2 regions of the Clostridium thermobutyricum genome follow, and region 2 is predicted to be linked to the other one. Evidence: predicted binding sites of a transcription regulator. Region 2 holds the regulator's gene; the other holds the start of a gene.
What was found. Region 2 encodes CtsR, which represses protease genes until heat stress. Its sites were predicted from a motif close to AAGGTCAANNAAGGTCAAAT; they were not measured.

Region 1: the regulator CtsR is predicted to act here: its motif matches at 982-1,001, upstream of clpB (ATP-dependent chaperone ClpB).

The regions. Positions count from the first base shown of each region.
Region 1 covers NZ_KB850956.1:476,020-485,495, reverse strand. The annotation lists gene clpB (ATP-dependent chaperone ClpB) at 1-933, opposite strand, end outside; gene HMPREF1092_RS02125 (EFR1 family ferrodoxin) at 1,307-2,068, opposite strand; gene HMPREF1092_RS02120 (TetR/AcrR family transcriptional regulator) at 2,104-2,715, opposite strand; gene HMPREF1092_RS02115 (amidohydrolase family protein) at 2,858-3,865, shown strand; gene HMPREF1092_RS02110 (hypothetical protein) at 3,912-4,574, opposite strand; gene HMPREF1092_RS02105 (vWA domain-containing protein) at 4,628-5,971, opposite strand; gene HMPREF1092_RS02100 (AAA family ATPase) at 5,987-7,066, opposite strand; gene HMPREF1092_RS02095 (hypothetical protein) at 7,090-7,809, opposite strand; gene yjbM (GTP diphosphokinase) at 8,012-8,803, opposite strand; gene HMPREF1092_RS02085 (DUF2225 domain-containing protein) at 8,938-9,476, shown strand, end outside.
Region 2 covers NZ_KB850956.1:2,553,708-2,563,183, reverse strand. The annotation lists gene tmk (dTMP kinase) at 1-432, shown strand, start outside; gene HMPREF1092_RS12025 (cyclic-di-AMP receptor) at 508-837, shown strand; gene HMPREF1092_RS12020 (DNA polymerase III subunit delta') at 851-1,783, shown strand; gene HMPREF1092_RS12015 (PSP1 domain-containing protein) at 1,787-2,692, shown strand; gene HMPREF1092_RS12010 (heavy-metal-associated domain-containing protein) at 2,704-2,907, shown strand; gene HMPREF1092_RS12005 (DUF362 domain-containing protein) at 3,007-3,177, shown strand; gene HMPREF1092_RS12000 (MBL fold metallo-hydrolase) at 3,213-3,890, opposite strand; gene HMPREF1092_RS11995 (CtsR family transcriptional regulator) at 4,031-4,486, shown strand; gene HMPREF1092_RS11990 (UvrB/UvrC motif-containing protein) at 4,498-5,028, shown strand; gene HMPREF1092_RS11985 (hypothetical protein) at 5,030-6,034, shown strand; gene HMPREF1092_RS11980 (ATP-dependent Clp protease ATP-binding subunit) at 6,089-8,518, shown strand; gene trxB (thioredoxin-disulfide reductase) at 8,674-9,476, shown strand, end outside.

The sequences.
Region 1 (9,476 bases), 2.1 Mb from region 2:
ACAGTGTAATTCACCTCTTGCTAAAAGAGGTTTTATTAAGTTACCTGCATCCATTGCACCATCTGTTTTACCAGCACCAACTATTGTATGAATTTCATCAATGAAAAGAATTAATTTACCTTCACTACTTTGTACTTCTTTTAATACAGCTTTTAATCTTTCTTCAAATTCCCCTCTATATTTTGCACCTGCTATTAATGAACCCATATCAAGTGAGAAAATAGTTTTATCTTTTAATCCTTCTGGAACATCTCCGTTAACTATTCTTTGTGCTAACCCTTCAACTATTGCTGTTTTACCAACACCAGGTTCACCAATTAATACTGGGTTATTTTTAGTTCTTCTTGAAAGAATTCTAATAGCTCTTCTTATTTCTTCATCTCTACCAATTACAGGGTCAAGCTTATGACTTTTTACAAGTTCATTTAAATTTGTACCATATTTTGATAAAGCATCATAAGTTCCTTCTGGATCTTGAGTATCTACTCTTTGACTTCCACGAACTTCTTTTAATACTTGCATAAATCTATCTTCTGTTATTCCTGAATTTCTTAAAATTTGACCTACAGGACCATTTTTATCTACTTCCATCATTGCAAGCATTAAATGCTCAACACTTATATATGAATCTTCAAATTTCTTTGAAAAATCTTCTGCCTTTACAAGAGTTTCTTCTATTTTTCTTGTTATATAAACTTGAGCTTCCCCACTTACTTTTGGCCCATTTTGAATTTCTCTATTAACTGTATCTTGTAATCCCTTAACATTTACACCCATTTTAGTTAAAATATTTGGGATTAATCCATCTTGCTGTTCCAATAAAGAACTGAAAAGATGAATTGTATCTATTTGTGGACTTTTATATCTTATAGCAATTCCATTAGCTTCATTTAAAGCTTGTTGTACTCTTAATGTCATTTTTTCTACGTTCATATCCATTCACCTCTTACTTGTTTCTTATCTTGTTTATATATTAAATCAAAGGTCAAAGAAAGTCAAAGAAAGTTTTTCTTTTTTATTTTTAATATTTATCACTACTTTAATTTATCACATTATTTCTTTCATTTTCTAAGTTTTTCTTATTTTTTTACCTTTAACTTTTTTTATTTTTTCCTAAAAATACTTTTCTTATTATCTATAATCTTAAATAAATTTTTTTATAAAAAAAACAGCATATTAAATGCTGCTTTTCTAAAAACTATTCTCTTTATATAAATATACTTCTAATAATAAAATTTACTTATTTTTTATAAGCAATATCTATTCTTTAAAATAAAACTTAATAAAAAATATTAAATCATATATTTTAAATTAATTCATTTGGATTTATATATGGATTTTTATATCTATTTTTCTTTTCTGTCTTTGTTCCTATATTTATAGCTTTTTCAGGACATATATTTATACAAGCCATACAATCTATACATTTGCCCTTCCATATAGGTTTTCCATCTTCTAAATCTATATTTTCAACTGGACATATTTTTTTGCACATAGAACAAGAAATACAATTAGAATTAACATTAAAATGTTTATCTTTATTTTTATATTTATATCTCCACATATTATGTATAAACATACTTAAAGCTTGTTTATTTACTGCTTTATTCTCTTCTTTTCTATCAATTAAATCTTCTATAAATCTATTTAACTTTTCTTCTTCTCTTTTAATTGCCTCTTTTGCTCTTTCTTCTGTTGGATTTTTTCCTGCTCTCGTATAATTAGATATATATTTTATTTCAGTAAAATTATTTAATTTAAGTCCTTTACTTTTTAATATTTTATCTATTGTAAAGAAGCCATTATTAGAACTTCCACCCCCAGTAACTTGGACAGCGAAAATATATGGATTTCCTTTTATATCTAGCCTCTTTATAAAGTTTTCAACAATCTCTGGAATACTAAAGCAATGTAGTGGAAAAATTATTCCTATCATATCTTCATTAACTACTACTTTTTCATCTTTTATTTTTGGAATTGATACTAAATCTATATCTATTTTTTCTTTTATTTTTTTACCTACATATAATGAATTACCTGTTGATGTAAAATAAAATATTTTTCCCATTTTAAACACCTCTTTTAATCTCTGTTATAATTAATCTATTTTATTATTCCTAATGCTCTTATAGGTCCTAATATGCTTATCTTTGTTAGTTCTTCTGCCATATATTCCACTGATTCTTTTCTTCCATTATTTAGCCAATACAATATAAGTCCCATACAAGATGAGCTTGTAAATTCAAATAATATATCTTTATCTACTACGCACTTTCCTTCTAACTTTATAGAATGCATTAATTCTTTATATACACGATTCTTTATTATTTCTTGCATTTTATCTCTAAACACTGTTGACCCATTTTCTCCAAGCATATTAGAAAAAAATTTGTGATTTTCTCCTACAAAATTAAACATCTCATATAAAGTATCTTTCGGCTTATTTGAATTAAATTTCTCACTTTTTATACTATTTATTTTTTGTGCACGCTTTATCCACATAACAAATTCATCTAAAATTTCATTTGAAATAGTATTTATAAAGTCCTCTTTATTTTCATAATGCAAATAAAATGTTCCTCTATTTAATTCTGCCACCTTTACAATTTCATTTACTGATATTAAATTTATATTTTTTTTATTTACTAATTCTATAAAAGCATTTATTAAACTTCTTTTTGTTTTTTTTACTCTAATATCTATTTTTTCATCCATACGTTTTAATCCTTTATTTTCAAAATTAATAGACAAATTTTATATTTATGTTCAGTAATAAACATTATATAATTTTTTGACTATTGAATTCCTCAATTATTATTTTATTATATAGTCAAATAATATGAAAGGCGGTTTTAATATGTCTAATAAAATAAAGAAATTTGATATACATCATCATATAATACCAAATGAATATATAGAAACATTAAATGAATTAGGAATTGATGATTCTGCTGGATTAAAAATTTCTAGTAAAACTATTTATGATAGCTTAAAAATAATGGATTCTAATGGAATTGATGTAGCTATATGTTCTATATCTGAACCAGTAACATTACCAATAAAAGATGCCAATAAAGCACAAAAACTAGCTCATAGATTAAATGAAATTCAAAAAAGTTATATAGATAAATATCCAGATAGATTTGGAGCTTTTGCAGCTCTTCCTCTTCCATTTATTAAAGAATCTATAGATGAAATTAAATATGCTTTAGATGTTTTAAAGCTTGATGGAGTTGGACTTTTATCTAATTATGGTGAACATTTTTTAGGAGATCCTATTTTTGATCCTATTTTTGAAGAATTAAATAAAAGAAATGCAGTAGTGTTTGTTCACCCTAGTACTCCTCCTAAAGATATTCCAAGGCCTAAATTTATAATGGCTGATTTTGTAGAAGAATTTGTATTTAATACAACTCGTGCTGCTACAAATCTAATTTTAAGTGGTACTATGGAACGTTTCCCTAATGTTAAAATAATATTAGCTCATGCTGGAGGTACGCTTCCATATATTAAATATAGAATAGAAGATACTTTTAATTTTGCTAAGACATTAAATTCAAATGGATTAATTAAAGATGAGCTTATAAGTGATAGATATAATTCTATTAAAAAGAATATTTCTGAATATATAAAGGATTTTTATTATGATTTAGCTTTATCTATTCATGATGTAACTTATGAATCATTAAAACTTTCAACAAATAATGAGCATATACTATTTGGTTCTGATGCTAATTATGCTCCTCCAAATTTCTCTTCTATTGCAGAAAATTCTATTTGTAATTATTCTGGATTTAATGATGATATTAAAGATAAAATATTTTATTTAAATGCTTTAAATTTATTTCCTAGATTTAAAAAATAACTAAAAAGACATACATAAATTTTCTTTTATGTATGTCTTTATTATATTAAATAATACTATTCTGCTTATTTTCATTTGAGAAATTATAATCAGAAAATTTTCTAGAAATATTATTTATTTTATCTAACATATCTATCCAATAATCATTTCTCATTACAGCATTCTCTCTAGCTTCATTTTCTAAACCTTTTAATTCATTTTTATCATAATCATTAAACATATTACTAATATCTGATAATAATTCTTTTATTTTATCAAAATCCTTTTTTTCCTTTACAGTTAATTTATAAGAAGCATCTTTATTATTTACCATAATATTATTTAACATATTTCTCATATATTCATCTATCCTTGAAAAAACATCATTTTCTAAAACATTACCTGTATCTATTTTATCTTTATTAACTATTATTGTACCTGAATAAAAGTTATAATCATCCCAAAGCTCTATTAACTTATTAGTTATTCCCGAGAAATTATCATATATACTTAATATTTCATTACCAGTATATGATTTGTTATCTAAAATAACATTTACAATTTCTAAATTTAAGTTTACTTTTTCTTTTACTCCCCTCATATACGAATATGTATTTTTTGATGCTTTTTGCTTATAAATATAATGATTTATACTTAAATAAACATTAGCACCAAGACTTATTAAAAGAATTGCTACAACAACCTTAAAATAATTTAATTTTCCTCTCATAAAAATCCCCCCACGGAGTAATTGTAACATATTCGTAACATTTTATCTATATTTTATAAACAAGTACTATTTCTATCTTGCATAACTTCTTTATACATTCTAATTCCTTCTGCACCATCAATCTTTTCTTTTTTCTCATAACTAAGCTTTTTTATAACATATGGTCCATCTTCTAAAGAAAGTTCATCTTCTCCAGTAAGAACCCAAATTATATTTTTTTTATTTACTTTTACACTTAAATTTTTCTCGCCTACACCATCTGTAAAATAAATAATTGGTCTATTAAAAAGCTTATTTTGAGCTATATATTCAAAAACAGGTGAAAAAGCTGTTGAACCTAAAGAGTCATATCTATCTTTTATTTCATTTATTGATTTTATATCGTAAACTCTTCTAATTTTATTATCACATTCTATTATTTTTACTTTAGCTCTTCTAGTATCAGCTATTTTCATAACCTCCACTAATATTTTTCTAAATTCATCTTTTGAAATACTACCACTTATATCAATTGCCACTATTATTTCTGGAATTCTATCTCTTAATCTTCCTCTAAGATCTAATCTTTCACTTTGTCTTCTATCTCTTCTAGTAATAGTTTTTTTGTATCCTTTTTCTATAGATGGAATAAGTTTTTTTAGTACACTTTGCCATGGAACTTCTGCTTTTCCTCTATTTTTTATAAGTTCTCTAATACTTTCAGGAGCCTGTTCACTTTCTATTCCATTTAACGTTTTATCTTTTATGCTCTCAGATAATTCACTACTTATATCTAAGCTTTCCCACACATCATGAGCAGTATTTATATCAAAGTTTCTTTTAGCCTTATCACTTCTAACATCTTTTTTTTCTTTTTTTTCTCTTTTTCTTATTTTTTTATCAATTTCTTTTGCATAATACTCAATTGGCATATCTTCTTTTAATTCTACATTATACTCTTTTTCTGCTCTATCTAATCTCATTGCATCCATTGGTAAATCTTTTATAAATTGATTTATAGCAACATCTAAAGCCACATTTACTGCTTCCTTTGAAAAAGAATTTCTTAACTCTTTTTCTCTTTCATAATGTGAAAACATTATATGATAAATTTCATGTTTAAATAAAGCTCCCATTTCTTTTTTAGTACATTGAAGAAATAAAACTGGATTAAAATACATCACATACTCTCCTTTAAAAGGAATTGTTCCTAAAGGATAAGTTAATGAAAAACTTAATTTTCTTTTTATTTTAAGCATAAAGCTTCCAAAAAAAGAATTTTCACCTTTCATTAAATATATAACTACATCTGATACAAGATCAAAAAACTCCTTATTGAAAGAAGAATCTTCTCCTTTTTTTTCTTCAAGTATTAAGGCTTTATGATATAAATCCTCTCTTTTTTCATCAAAACTCATAATTACCACCTCTTATTAGAAATCATAAATTGAGAAGAAAGCATTTAAAAATTCGTCAGTATCTAATAATTCTTCATATATTCCATTTTTAGATTCCCTTTTTATTTCTTTCATTATTCCTAGTCTTAAGTCTCTTGGATAAAGCTCTAAAAGCTTACCAAATATTTTCAATTTTTCTTTTCTATCTTTCTCATATTCTAAGAAAGTAATTACTTTTTTAATTAATATATAAAGTCTAGAATTAGTTTCTCCCTTTATTCTATCTATTATTTCTCCATTTAAAACTTCATAAGCAAATATGTCAGAAACATTTATCATTGGTTTTTTATTTTCTTTTATAAAGCTCATAAAATCTAATGCAATTTCAGTTCCAACATTTCCTTTTACTATATTCATAAATACTTCTTCTGTATAAAATTCTGTATTTTCTTTATAAGCTCTATAAGCTTTAGAAACTCTTTCAAAACTTCTTGGACTTGGTTTTATATCTCCCTTAACATTTTTACTATTTAAATACTCTGGGAAAGTTGAAATAAATTGAATAACTACATCTTCAATATTATTATTTTTCATTCCCCATTTTATCCATTCTTTAACATCAGCTTCCATATCAAGCCAAACAAATCTATCCTTTTGCGCTAAATCCATTTCTACAACATCATATCCTTCTCCACCATAACCATCATTACTAAATGGATTTACTGCTGCAATTATTTTTATTTTATCTCCAATTTCAAAACCATTTATTTCTCTATTTAAAATTATATTCATAAGCTCTTGTTGAACTGCATGATCACATCTATTAAGTTCATCTATAAAAATTAATACTTCATTCCCTTTTCTTTCTTCTTCTGCTGCTAAAGAAAGTTTATTATGAGTTGCATATATAGTTTTTCCTTTTTCTACTGTTGGCAAGCCACCAATTTCCCCTTCTTTTAGAAGATTAGCATCTATAGTAATAAGCTTTGCATTCATTTCTCTGCTTAAATCTCTAACAAGAGCTGTTTTTCCTATCCCACTTTCTCCAACAATAATAGGAACATCTCCTACACTTATAACAAGTTTAACCGCATTTTTTATATCTGAATATTTCATTTTTTTAACCTCTTCCTAATTTTCTATAAAACACAATCTACTATAAATTTTTTTGACTTTCTATCACCATAAGTCTTAACAAATTCTAGCTTATCCATCTCTAGCATTTCTAAATCTATATAGCTTTTCATATATTCATATGTCATAGTTCCATCTTCAAATTTTTCTTTTAAAACTTCTAAAACTATATCTATATCAACAGAATCATGTACATATTTAAAAACATTAATATTAGCACTTAAAAAATCTTTTATCTCATCATAACTATAATTGCTCATAAAATTTATAGCTTCTTCACTTTTTGTTATAGCTAAAAGTTTACTTTCTAATGTTGGATTTTTTATATATTTTATAGCTCCCCAGTATTTTTCTATAGCTTTCTTTTGTAATTCTTCTTCAGGATTTTCAATATATCTTATAGAATCAAAATCACTTTCTATAGCTAATAATTTCATTTCATAAGTTGGATTCTCTACATATTGTATAGCCCACCCTTTTACCTCTAAAGCTCTTTTTATTATTTTTTCTGTTGGATTTTTTATATACTTTAGAGAGTTCCAAAGTGCTGTAACTGCTAGTATTCCAGCTTCTTCAGATAAATTTTCAATATATTCAACAGAAAGCGGATTATTTTTAACAGCTATTATTTGAAGTTCTTCTGTTTTTTCTTTTACATCTTTTATTAATAATCCATTTTTGCTTAAATCTTCTTTAGTTATTTCTTTATTCATATCTAAACTCATAATTATTCCACCTTCAAAATATTAATAAATAATAATTATTATATAATTTTATTTCTTAAATTATATCATTCCTTACTATTTTGCTCAAGTTTGTTAGTAAATTTCCTAAAAAAAATAAGCCCTCAAATAGTTAGATTTATATTAAGTGATTTTATTTTTCTCTTCCCACTTAATTTTATACTATCTACTCAAGGTCTCATAATTAGTCTTTATATTTGTCTATTTCTTTTTTTATTGAAGATAAAAGATTATTTAATTCCCAAACATCTCCATCATCAATAAGCTTATTTAATGATTTTTCATATCTACTTGCTTCAGGAATTTTACCTAAAGATATCAAAGTTAATATACTATTCATTATATTTGATATAATTCCTGATTTAACTTCAAATAGTTTTTGTGCATCTTTTATTTCATCTTTTATTTCTAGCATTTCTTCATCTAATATAAATGCTGCATCTGCGGCTGTTTTTAATTTTTGTTTTAATTCTAGTGGTATTTGTTGTTTATATTTATAATTTAATGAATGTTCTATAGTTGCCCAAAAGTTCATTGCAAGTGTTCTTATTTGAAATTCTGCTAATATTTCAACTTGCCCTTCAACAAGATTTACCGGATATTTTATTATCATATGGTAACTTCTATATCCACTTTCTTTTACATTTCTAACATAATCCTTTTCATAAAGAATTGTCATATCTTTTCTTGCCCTTAAAAGCTCTACAACTTTATCAATATCATCAACAAATTGACACATAACTCTTATTCCTGCTATATCTTCCATTTCAAACTTTATTCTTTCAACAGGAATACCAAACTTATTTGCTTTTTCTAATATACTTGATATTTCTTTAACTCTTCCAGTTACAAATTCTATTGGTGAATATTCATTTCTTTTTCTATATTCTTTTCTTATACTTCTTAGTTTGACTTTTAGTTCATCTACTGCTTGTTCATAAGGTACTAAAAAACCTTTCCAATTAATTATAGCCATCTTAACCACCTACCAATTTTCTTATATTATTATATCAAAAAATCACTTACTATGTATAAAATTTTTATATATAAAAGTAATCTATATATTATGGTATAATATGTTTAATATTGCTATTTTTGAGAGGTGCATTTATGGATGAAAATTATATTAAAGATCTATTTGATAAAAAAATAATATGCCCTGTATGTAATTCTACTTTTCACCAAAAAGTTGTTAAAGTTAAAAGTCCTAGAATTATTTCTAAAGACTCTGATTTTTTTATAAGATATAAAGCAATTAATCCTTACTTTTATGATGTATGGATTTGTAATTCTTGTGGTTATAGTTCCTTAAAAAGTGAATTTTTTAAATTAAGAGATTTTCAAAAAAATAAAATTTTAGAAAATATAAGCCCAAAATGGTCTAAAAAAAATTATCCTGAAATTTTAAATGTTGATAATGCTATAGAAAGATATAAATTAGCCTTAATAACTTCTAATATAATAAATAAAAGAGCTACTATTTCAGCAATAATAACTTTAAAACTAGCTTGGATGTATAGATTAAAAGAAGATTCAAATTTAGAAACTTTCTTTCTAGAAAAATCACTTGCATGTTTTTTAGAGGCCTTTTATAATGATCCTTTTCCTATCTTTGGCCTACAAAGAGATGGATTAACATATTTAATAGG
Region 2 (9,476 bases):
ACAGAAGCACTTTTATATGCAGCTGCAAGAAGACAACATTTAGTAGAAAAAGTTATTCCAGCTATAAATTCTGGAAAAATAGTTTTATGTGATAGATTTGTTGATTCATCTTTAGCCTATCAAGGATATGCTAGAGGGCTTGGCATAGATGAGGTTTTTGAAATAAATAAATTTGCTATTAATGATTGTATGCCAAATGTTTCAATATTATTTGATATAGATCCAGAGATTGGACTTGAAAGAATAAGAAAAAATTCTTCAAGAGAAGTTAATAGATTAGATTTAGAAAAAATCGATTTTCATAATAAAGTAAGAGAAGGGTATACTAAAATTTATGAAAATAATAAAGATAGAATGATAAAAATTAATGCTGAACAATCTATTGACCAAGTTTTTGAAGAGGTAAAAAGAATATTTTTAGACTTACTTTAATAAAAAAATTAATTATATTTAAGTTTAGAAGTTTATGGTAAAATAGGGTAGGGGTTAATTTATGGAGGTATTTATATGAAGTTATTAATTGCTATTGTAAATGATGATGATTCGGATGATTTAATAGATACATTAACAGAAAAGGACTTTAGAGTTACAAAACTTGCTACATCAGGAGGCTTTTTAAAAGCTGGGAATACAACTTTGATGATGGGGGTAGAGGATACTAAAACTGAAGAAGTTATAAGTATAATAAGAGATATTTGTAAGGAAAGAGATGAGATAATTCCATCTCCCATACCTATTACTGAAAGTCCTGAAATTTATATTCAATATCCTATTGAAGTTAAAGTTGGAGGGGCTACTGTATTTATAATAGATGTAGAGCAATTTATAAAAATATAAGGAGAGACTCGTATTGGAAGAATACATTGGACATAAGAAAATAATTGATGGATTTAAAAAGAGAGCTGAATCTAATACTTTATCACATGCTCATTTAATAGTTGGAGCTAATGGAATAGGAAAAAGTAAGGTTGCAGATATATTTTCATCATTAATATTAAATAAAGAATTGTTTAAGGCTAATGTAGATTCTATCGAATATAGACCTAAAAAAGCAAGTATTGGAGTAGATGATGTAAGAGAAATTATTGAAGAAGTTAATAAGAAGCCTTATGAAGGAGATAAAAAAGTTATCACTATATTTTCTGGTGAAAAATTAACTATTCAAGCTCAAAATGCGCTTTTAAAAACTATAGAGGAACCACCAAAAGGAGTATTTATAATAATACTAACTACTTCTATAGAAATTATATTAGAAACAATAAAATCTAGATGCCAAATATACAAATTAACGCCGTTATCAAATGAAGAGATTCAATCGTACATATTAAAGAAATATGGAAATATAGAAACTATTGATTTTTCACCAGCACTTTCTTATGCAGGTGGAATACCTGGAAGACTAGAAAAATTTATTGATGATGAAGAGTTACAAGAAGCTAGGAAAGTAGTTTTAGAACTTATAAGAGAAATAAATGATAAGAATGTTGAGAGCATTTTAAAATATGAAAAGAAGTTATTAAAATATAAAGATGAAAAAGAAGAGCTATTAGGTATAATTGAAGGATTTATTAGAGACATAATAGTATATAAAGAGGTTAGTGATAAAAAGTTTATAATAAATTCAGACAAGAGAAAAGAAATAGAGGAATTAGTTAATTTAATGTCTTATAAAAAACTTAATAGTATGATAGATGCAGTTAAGGAATTAAGAAAAAATTTGGAATCAAATTCTAATTTTTCAATTAATATAAACATTATGCTTATGAGCTTTTTGGAGGGATAATTAATGTTAAAAGTTATAGGAGTTAGGTTTAAAAAAGCGGGAAAAATATATTATTTTGATCCTCAAGACCTAAATGTAGAAAAAGACAGTTATGTTATAGTCGAAACTGCTAGAGGAATAGAGTTTGGACAATGCGTAATTGGAGAAAAAATGATAGATGAAAGCGAGATAATTGCACCTTTAAAAACAGTTATAAGAGTTGCAGATGAAAATGATATATCTAAGCATAAAGAAAATAAAGAAAAAGAAGAAGAAGCACTAAGAATATGCACAGAAAAGATATGGGATCACAAGCTTGATATGAAGCTTATAGATGTTGAATATACTTTTGACAATAATAAAGTAATTTTTTATTTTACAGCTGATGGAAGAGTTGATTTTAGAGAGCTTGTAAAAGATTTAGCAACTATTTTTAAAACAAGAATAGAACTTAGACAAATTGGAGTTAGAGATGAAGCTAAAATGATAGGTGGACTTGGTCCTTGCGGAAGAACTATGTGTTGCTCTTCATTTTTAGGTGATTTTACTTCTGTTTCAATAAAAATGGCTAAGGAGCAAAATTTATCTCTTAACCCAACTAAAATTTCTGGTATTTGCGGAAGACTTATGTGTTGTCTTAATTATGAGCAAAGTACTTATGAGGATATAAGAAAGAGATTGCCAAGAGTTGGATCAATTGTTGAAACTGAACTTGGAACTGGAGAAGTAGTACAAAATAATATTGTAAAAGAATCTGTAAAAGTTAAGTTAAGAAATGGCGAAGAAGAATTTATAGAACAATTTAATATAAATAATGTAAAGATGATAAAAGGTGATTACGAGGATGTAATTGATGAATCTGACATAAGATTAGAAGTAGACTCACCAGAAGATAAAAAGCTTATAAAACAGCTTATAAAAGAAAAGTAGGAGGAAGTGTAATGAAGGCGGTATTAAAAATAGTAGGAATAAATAATTCTACTGATGTGAGAAAAGCTCAACAAGCTATATCAAGTAATACTGGAGTAATTGCAAGTGAAATCAGTGTTTCTAAGAAAGAAGTTACTATAATTTATAATGAAAGCTATGTAAAATTAGATGATATTATTGATTCAATTGAAGCATTAGGTTACATCATAATATAATTAGAAAATTATAAATTTATCAAAATAACTTTAAAACTAAAAAAAAACGTGTTAAAATTAAGAAGGTATAACTACCATAAAAATTAGGAGGTGTTTTATATGGCATTTGTAATTCAAGATTCATGCGTAAGCTGTGGAGCATGTGCTGCTGAGTGTCCAGTTAACGCTATAAGCCAAGGAGATACTATATTCGTAATCGATGCTGATACTTGTATTGATTGTGGAAACTGTGCTAATGTTTGTCCAGTAGGAGCACCAGTTCAAGAATAGTATACTAAAAAAAGATCGTGTCTGCGATCTTTTTTTTATATAATATTATTTACTTTAATTGGAGATATAAGCACCGTATTCATATTTTCAGAGAAATGTTTTTCTAATTTGTCTTTATTTATAAAAAAGCTATCATTTTCTATTCTAGTTATATTTTGAGATAAAAGTAAAAATTCTTCTGGTCCTTTAAATATAAAAGAATATGAATTATATTTATAATTCATAGGTATAATTATTTTAGGATTTATTTTTTTTGCTAATTTAAATGCGGTTTTTCCATTTAAAGTGATATTACTTCCTATTGGAAGAAATAAGATATGGCAGTTTTTTAATAATTCTAATGTATCGTAATCTAATGTGTGTCCTAAATATCCTAAATGACATATTTTAAGACCATCAATATTATAAATAAATATTGTATTTTTACCTCTTTTCAATCCATTTAAATTATCATTGAATGATGATATTCCTTGTATAATTCCTAAATCAGTGTTAAATTCTCCTTTTTCAGATATTAGTTTAATATCTTGAGATAAATTAGTAATACAGTCACATTTAAAATCATTAGAGCTTAAAGTAATTATATTTGGATTAAAATCTTCTATTTTACAACTGTGAAATTTATTTATTGGGTCTATTAAAATTCTTTTTCCTATAGAAGTTTTAATTAAAAAACTAGAATTACCAAGCCAAGATATAAAAATAGTAATCACCTCCAATAGATAACATTAATATGTTTCCCAAAAAAATGAAAATAATTCTAAAAATAAAAAATAAACTTGATAAGAATTAAATTTAATATTAATATATGGATAAAGGTCAAAGTAAGTCAAAAGCAAAGGAGAAGATATATATGGCAAGACTAACAGATGTTATAGAAAAATTTATAAAAGATATGATTGTTAATGATGATAATCATCAAGCTTTAATACAAAGAAATGAATTAGCAGATCAATTTAGATGTGCACCATCTCAAATAAACTATGTTTTAACAACAAGATTTACTTATGCAAAAGGATATGTAGTAGAAAGTAGAAGAGGTGGAGGGGGATATATAATAATAAAAAGAATAACTCATTCATGTTCTAGTGATATAAAAAGATTAATAAAAGAGTCAATTGGCAATAGTATAACATATCATAATGCAATAGCACTTTTAGATAATTTATTAGAAATAGAACTTATTAATAAAAGAGAATATGAAATCATAAAAATAGCTATAAATGATAATACTCTTACTGTTTCTGATAATAAAAATAAATTAAGATCAGATATTTTGAAAGGAATGGTTATGGTAATAATGGAATAGGGGGTACTTTTATGATATGTGAGAAGTGTAAAGAAAGAGAGGCTGTATTAAATTTGAGCCAAATGATTGATGGGGAAATTACTGATATTTGGTTGTGCGAAAAATGTGTTAAAAAATTTGGAAGAACTATTTTTAACGATATTACTGGAGATAGAGAGAATTATGCTTCTTTCAATAATTTGTTAAGTATTATTTTTGAGGATATAGGAAAGAAAAAAGAAAAAGCTAAAATACAATGTAGTAAATGTGGAACTACGCTTAAAGATATTGAAAATAGGAGACTTATAGGATGCGAGGAATGTTATAAAATTTTTGAAAAAGATATAACAAAAATGGTTGAAAAAAATAATACTTATAATGAGCATAAAGGTGAGATACCTAATAGATTAGGTGAAAAAATAAAGAATAAGAGAATAATTAGAGAGCTAGAAAAAGAGTTAGAAATAGCTATAGCTATAGAAGCTTATGAAAAAGCAGCTAAACTTAGAGATGAAATAAAAAGATTAAAAGGTGAAATGAGAAATTTTGAGGGGGAGAAATAAATTGGAAAGCTTATTAAATAATAAAAACTTGATAAGTAGTAGTGTGATTTTATTTAGAAATGTAAAAGGCATAAACTTCCCTATAACTATGAAAGCGGAAGAAGGAAAGTTGTTTTCAGAAAAAATAATTGAGAAAATATTAGAAATTAAAGATGATATGAAAGTTTTCAGACTTTGGAATGATGAAATAAAATTTGAGAAATTAAAAGAAACGAGAGTTTTAAGAAATAAAACTCTCAAAAATAAAGAAATGGTAGCTTATTTAGAAAGTAAAAAAAATAATTTTAAAATTATTTTAAATGAAGAAGAACATATAAGATTACAATGTACTCAAAGTGGATATAATATAGAAGAAATATACAATTGTGTTAAAGAATTCGATATAGATTTGGAAAGAAAAATAGATTATCTCTTTGATGAAACTATGGGATATTTAACTTCTAATCCAAATCATATTGGAACTGGACTTATATTAGAGGTAATGGTGCATTTGCCTATGTTAACTCTAAATGATAAGATAAGCAAATTATTTTCTCATAAAGATAAATCTATGTTTGAATTAGAAGGAAAATATGGAGAAAAAGGTAAGGCATATGGAAGTATATATATAATAAGGAATACAGCAACTACTGGAATATCTGAAAAAGAATTAATAGAAGAATTAAACGAACTTATATTATATGTTTTAAATGAAGAAAAAAAGGAAAGAGAAAAGGCTTTCGAAAAATATAAAAATGAAATTTCAGATAAAATTCATAGGGCATATGGAGTACTTAAAGAAGCCATAATTTTAGAATCAATAGAAACTTTAGAATTATTATCATATGTTAGATTTGGAGCAGAAGAAGGAATACTGAATATATCTATAGATGAGATAGAGAAGGCTGTTTTATTTTCTAGAAATCCATTTGTTAAAGAAGCACTGCAAGGAGAAAACAATTTAGAAAAACTAAATTTGAAAAGAGCAGATATTATAAGAGATATTTTGAAACAAAAGGTTTATTAGAGAACATAAATAATAAAACCATATAAATTATGTATAGGAGGATAAAAAGAATATATGAGCGAAAATAGATTCTCAGAAAGGACAGAAACTGTTCTTTTAGAAGCAAAAAAAGAATCCTTAAATTTTAGACATGGGTATATAGGTACAGAACATATATTACTAGGTATACTTAAAGAAGATGGCTATGCAAAGGGAATATTAGAAAAAAATGGTGTTGATTATTCAAAAATAAATAAAACTGTAGACAAATATCTTGGTAAAGGGGAAATAGTTATTCCAAAATCTGAATTATTATTTACTCCAAGAACTAAAGTGCTATTTGATGAAGCTTTTAAAGAAGCAAAAAAATTATCTCATAAAAAAATAAATCCAGAGCATTTATTGTTATCTATATTAAATGAAAATGACGGAGTAGCATACACTATGCTTACTTTTACAAAAATTAATTTAGATAAATTAAAAAATGATATAAAAGATTTTTTAGAAAGTGATGTGGCAAAAGATAATTCTCAAGAGATCGAGGAAGATGATTTAGATGAAAAAATGCCAATGTTAACAAAGTATAGTTCAAACTTAACTAGACTTGCAAGACAAGGAAAATTAGATCCTGTAATAGGAAGAAGTAAAGAAAATCAAAGAGTATTAGAAATTTTGTGTAGAAGGATTAAAAATAATCCTTGCTTAATAGGAGAACCAGGAGTAGGAAAAACTGCTGTAATTGAAGGATTAGCACAGAGAATAATTGATGGTAATATACCAGAAATATTAAAAGGAAAACAAATTTATTCTTTGGATTTAACGAGTTTAATAGCTGGAGCTAAATATAGAGGTGAATTTGAAGATAGGCTTAAAAAAGTTATGGCAGAGATAAAAGATAATAAGAATATAATAATTTTTATAGATGAAATACATTCTATAATAGGAGCTGGTGGGGCAGAGGGTGCAATAGATGCCTCAAATATATTAAAACCATCACTAGCTAGAGGAGATATACAATGTATTGGAGCCACAACTATAGAAGAATATAGAAAACATATAGAAAAAGATTCAGCTTTAGAAAGAAGATTCCAACCTGTATTAGTTGAAGAGCCAACTAATGACGAAACTTTAGAAATTCTAAGGGGAATTAGAGGTAAATATGAAGATCATCATAAAGTTAAAATAACTGATGAAGCATTAGAAGCAGCAGTGAATATGTCTGACAGATATGTTTGTGATAGATTTATGCCAGATAAAGCAATAGATTTAATTGATGAAGCATCTTCAAAAATTAGGATTGAAACACTTGTAGATCCGCCTGATTTAAAAGAACTAAATGATAAAATATCAAGAATTAAAAGAGAAAAAGAAAATTGTATTCAGATTCAAGAATTCGAGAAAGCTGCATCTTTGAGAGATGAGGAAAGAAAATTAAAAAATGAATTAGAAGAATTTTCAAATGAATGGGCAAAAAATAATTCTGAAAAAATTCTTATAGTTAAAAAAGAAAATATAGCAAAAGTTGTTTCAAGTTGGACTAATATTCCTGTTGAAAAATTAACTGAAGAAGAAAGTAATAAACTTTTGAATTTAGAAGAAAATCTTCATAAAAGAGTAATTGGTCAGAATGAGGCTATAGAACTTGTTGCCAAAGCAGTTAGAAGAGCGAGAGTTGGACTTAAAAATCCTAATAGACCTATAGGAAGTTTTATATTCTTAGGACCTACTGGAGTAGGGAAAACAGAACTTAGTAAAGCACTAGCAGAATCTATATTTTCTCATGAAAATAATATGATAAGGATAGATATGTCAGAATATATGGAAAAGCATTCAGTATCAAAACTTATAGGTGCACCTCCGGGATATGTAGGATATGATGAAGGAGGTCAGCTTACTGAGGCAGTTAGAAGAAAACCATATAGTGTTGTATTATTAGATGAAATTGAAAAAGCACATCCTGATGTATTTAATATACTACTTCAAATATTAGAAGATGGAAGACTTACTGATGGAAAAGGTAAAGTTGTAAATTTCAAAAATACAATAATAATAATGACGTCTAATGTAGGTGCACATAATATTAAAAAGCAAAAGAATGTTGGGTTTTTTACAGATGATAATTGGGATAAAGAATATGATAGTATGAAAGAATCTATTTTAGAAGAACTTAGAGCAACTTTTAAACCAGAATTTTTAAATAGAATAGATGATACCATAGTTTTTCATAAGCTTAGAAAAGAGGATATGCTTAAGATAACTAATATAATGCTTAAAGAAGTAAAAAGAAGATTAGATGAAAATGAAATTTATATAGAATTTACTGACGAGAGTAAAGATTATATAATAAATAAATGTGATGTTAAAGAATTTGGGGCAAGACCTTTAAGAAGAGTTATAACAAAAGAAATTGAAGATAAAATAAGTGAAGAACTTTTAAATGGAAAAATAAAAAGGTTAGAAGGATATGAAGCTAAAATAAAAGAAGATACTTTAGTTTTTGTATAATTAAATTTTAAGCTATCTCAAATAACTTTTGAATTATTGGAAAGAATAATCAAAGGTAAGAGATAGCTTTTTTGATAAAAATACTATTGAAAAGATAAAAAATAATGTTATAATAATTTTAAAAGATACCCCTAGGGGGTAAAGGAGCTGGGTATATGGAAAAAGAAATTAAAGATATTAATTTGATAATAATTGGTGGGGGTCCAGCAGGATTAACAGCTGGAATATACGCATCAAGAGCAAAAATGAATATGTTATTATTAGAAAATGAAATAGTTGGAGGACAAATAAGAAACAGCTATTTAGTAGAAAATTATCCAGGATTTAAAAAAATTTCAGGTGCTGAACTTTCTGATGCCATACAAAGTCAAGCAGAGGAATGTGGAGCTGTCATTGATGAATTTGATGTAATAGAAAAAGTTAAATTTATGGACAATGAAAAAATAATTGAAACTGAGAGTTATATATATAAGCCAAAAGCTGTAATAATAGCAACTGGAGCATCACCAAAAAAATTACCAATAAGAGGAGAACAAGAGTTTTTAGGGAAAGGAGTTCATTATTGTGCAGTTTGTGATGGTGCAATGTATGAAGATAAAATTGTAGGAGTTGTAGGAGGCGGAAAAGCCGCATTAGAAGAAGCAATTTTTCTAACAACATTTGCTAAGAAAGTATATATAATAAGAAGGCATGATTACTTTAAAGGTGAGCAATCAGTAATAGATGAAGCTATAAACAATGAAAAAATAGAAATTCTTTATAATGAAGATATTTTAGCTGTTGAAGGCTCAGATTTTGTAGAGAAAGCAATAATTAAAAATACAAAAACAGGTATTGAAAGAGAATTAGAATTAGAAGCTGTATTTGGGTATATAGGAACAGAACCAAAAACAGATTTGTTTAAAGATTATATAGAAATGGATAGTTATGGTTATATAAAAACTGATGAACAAATGAG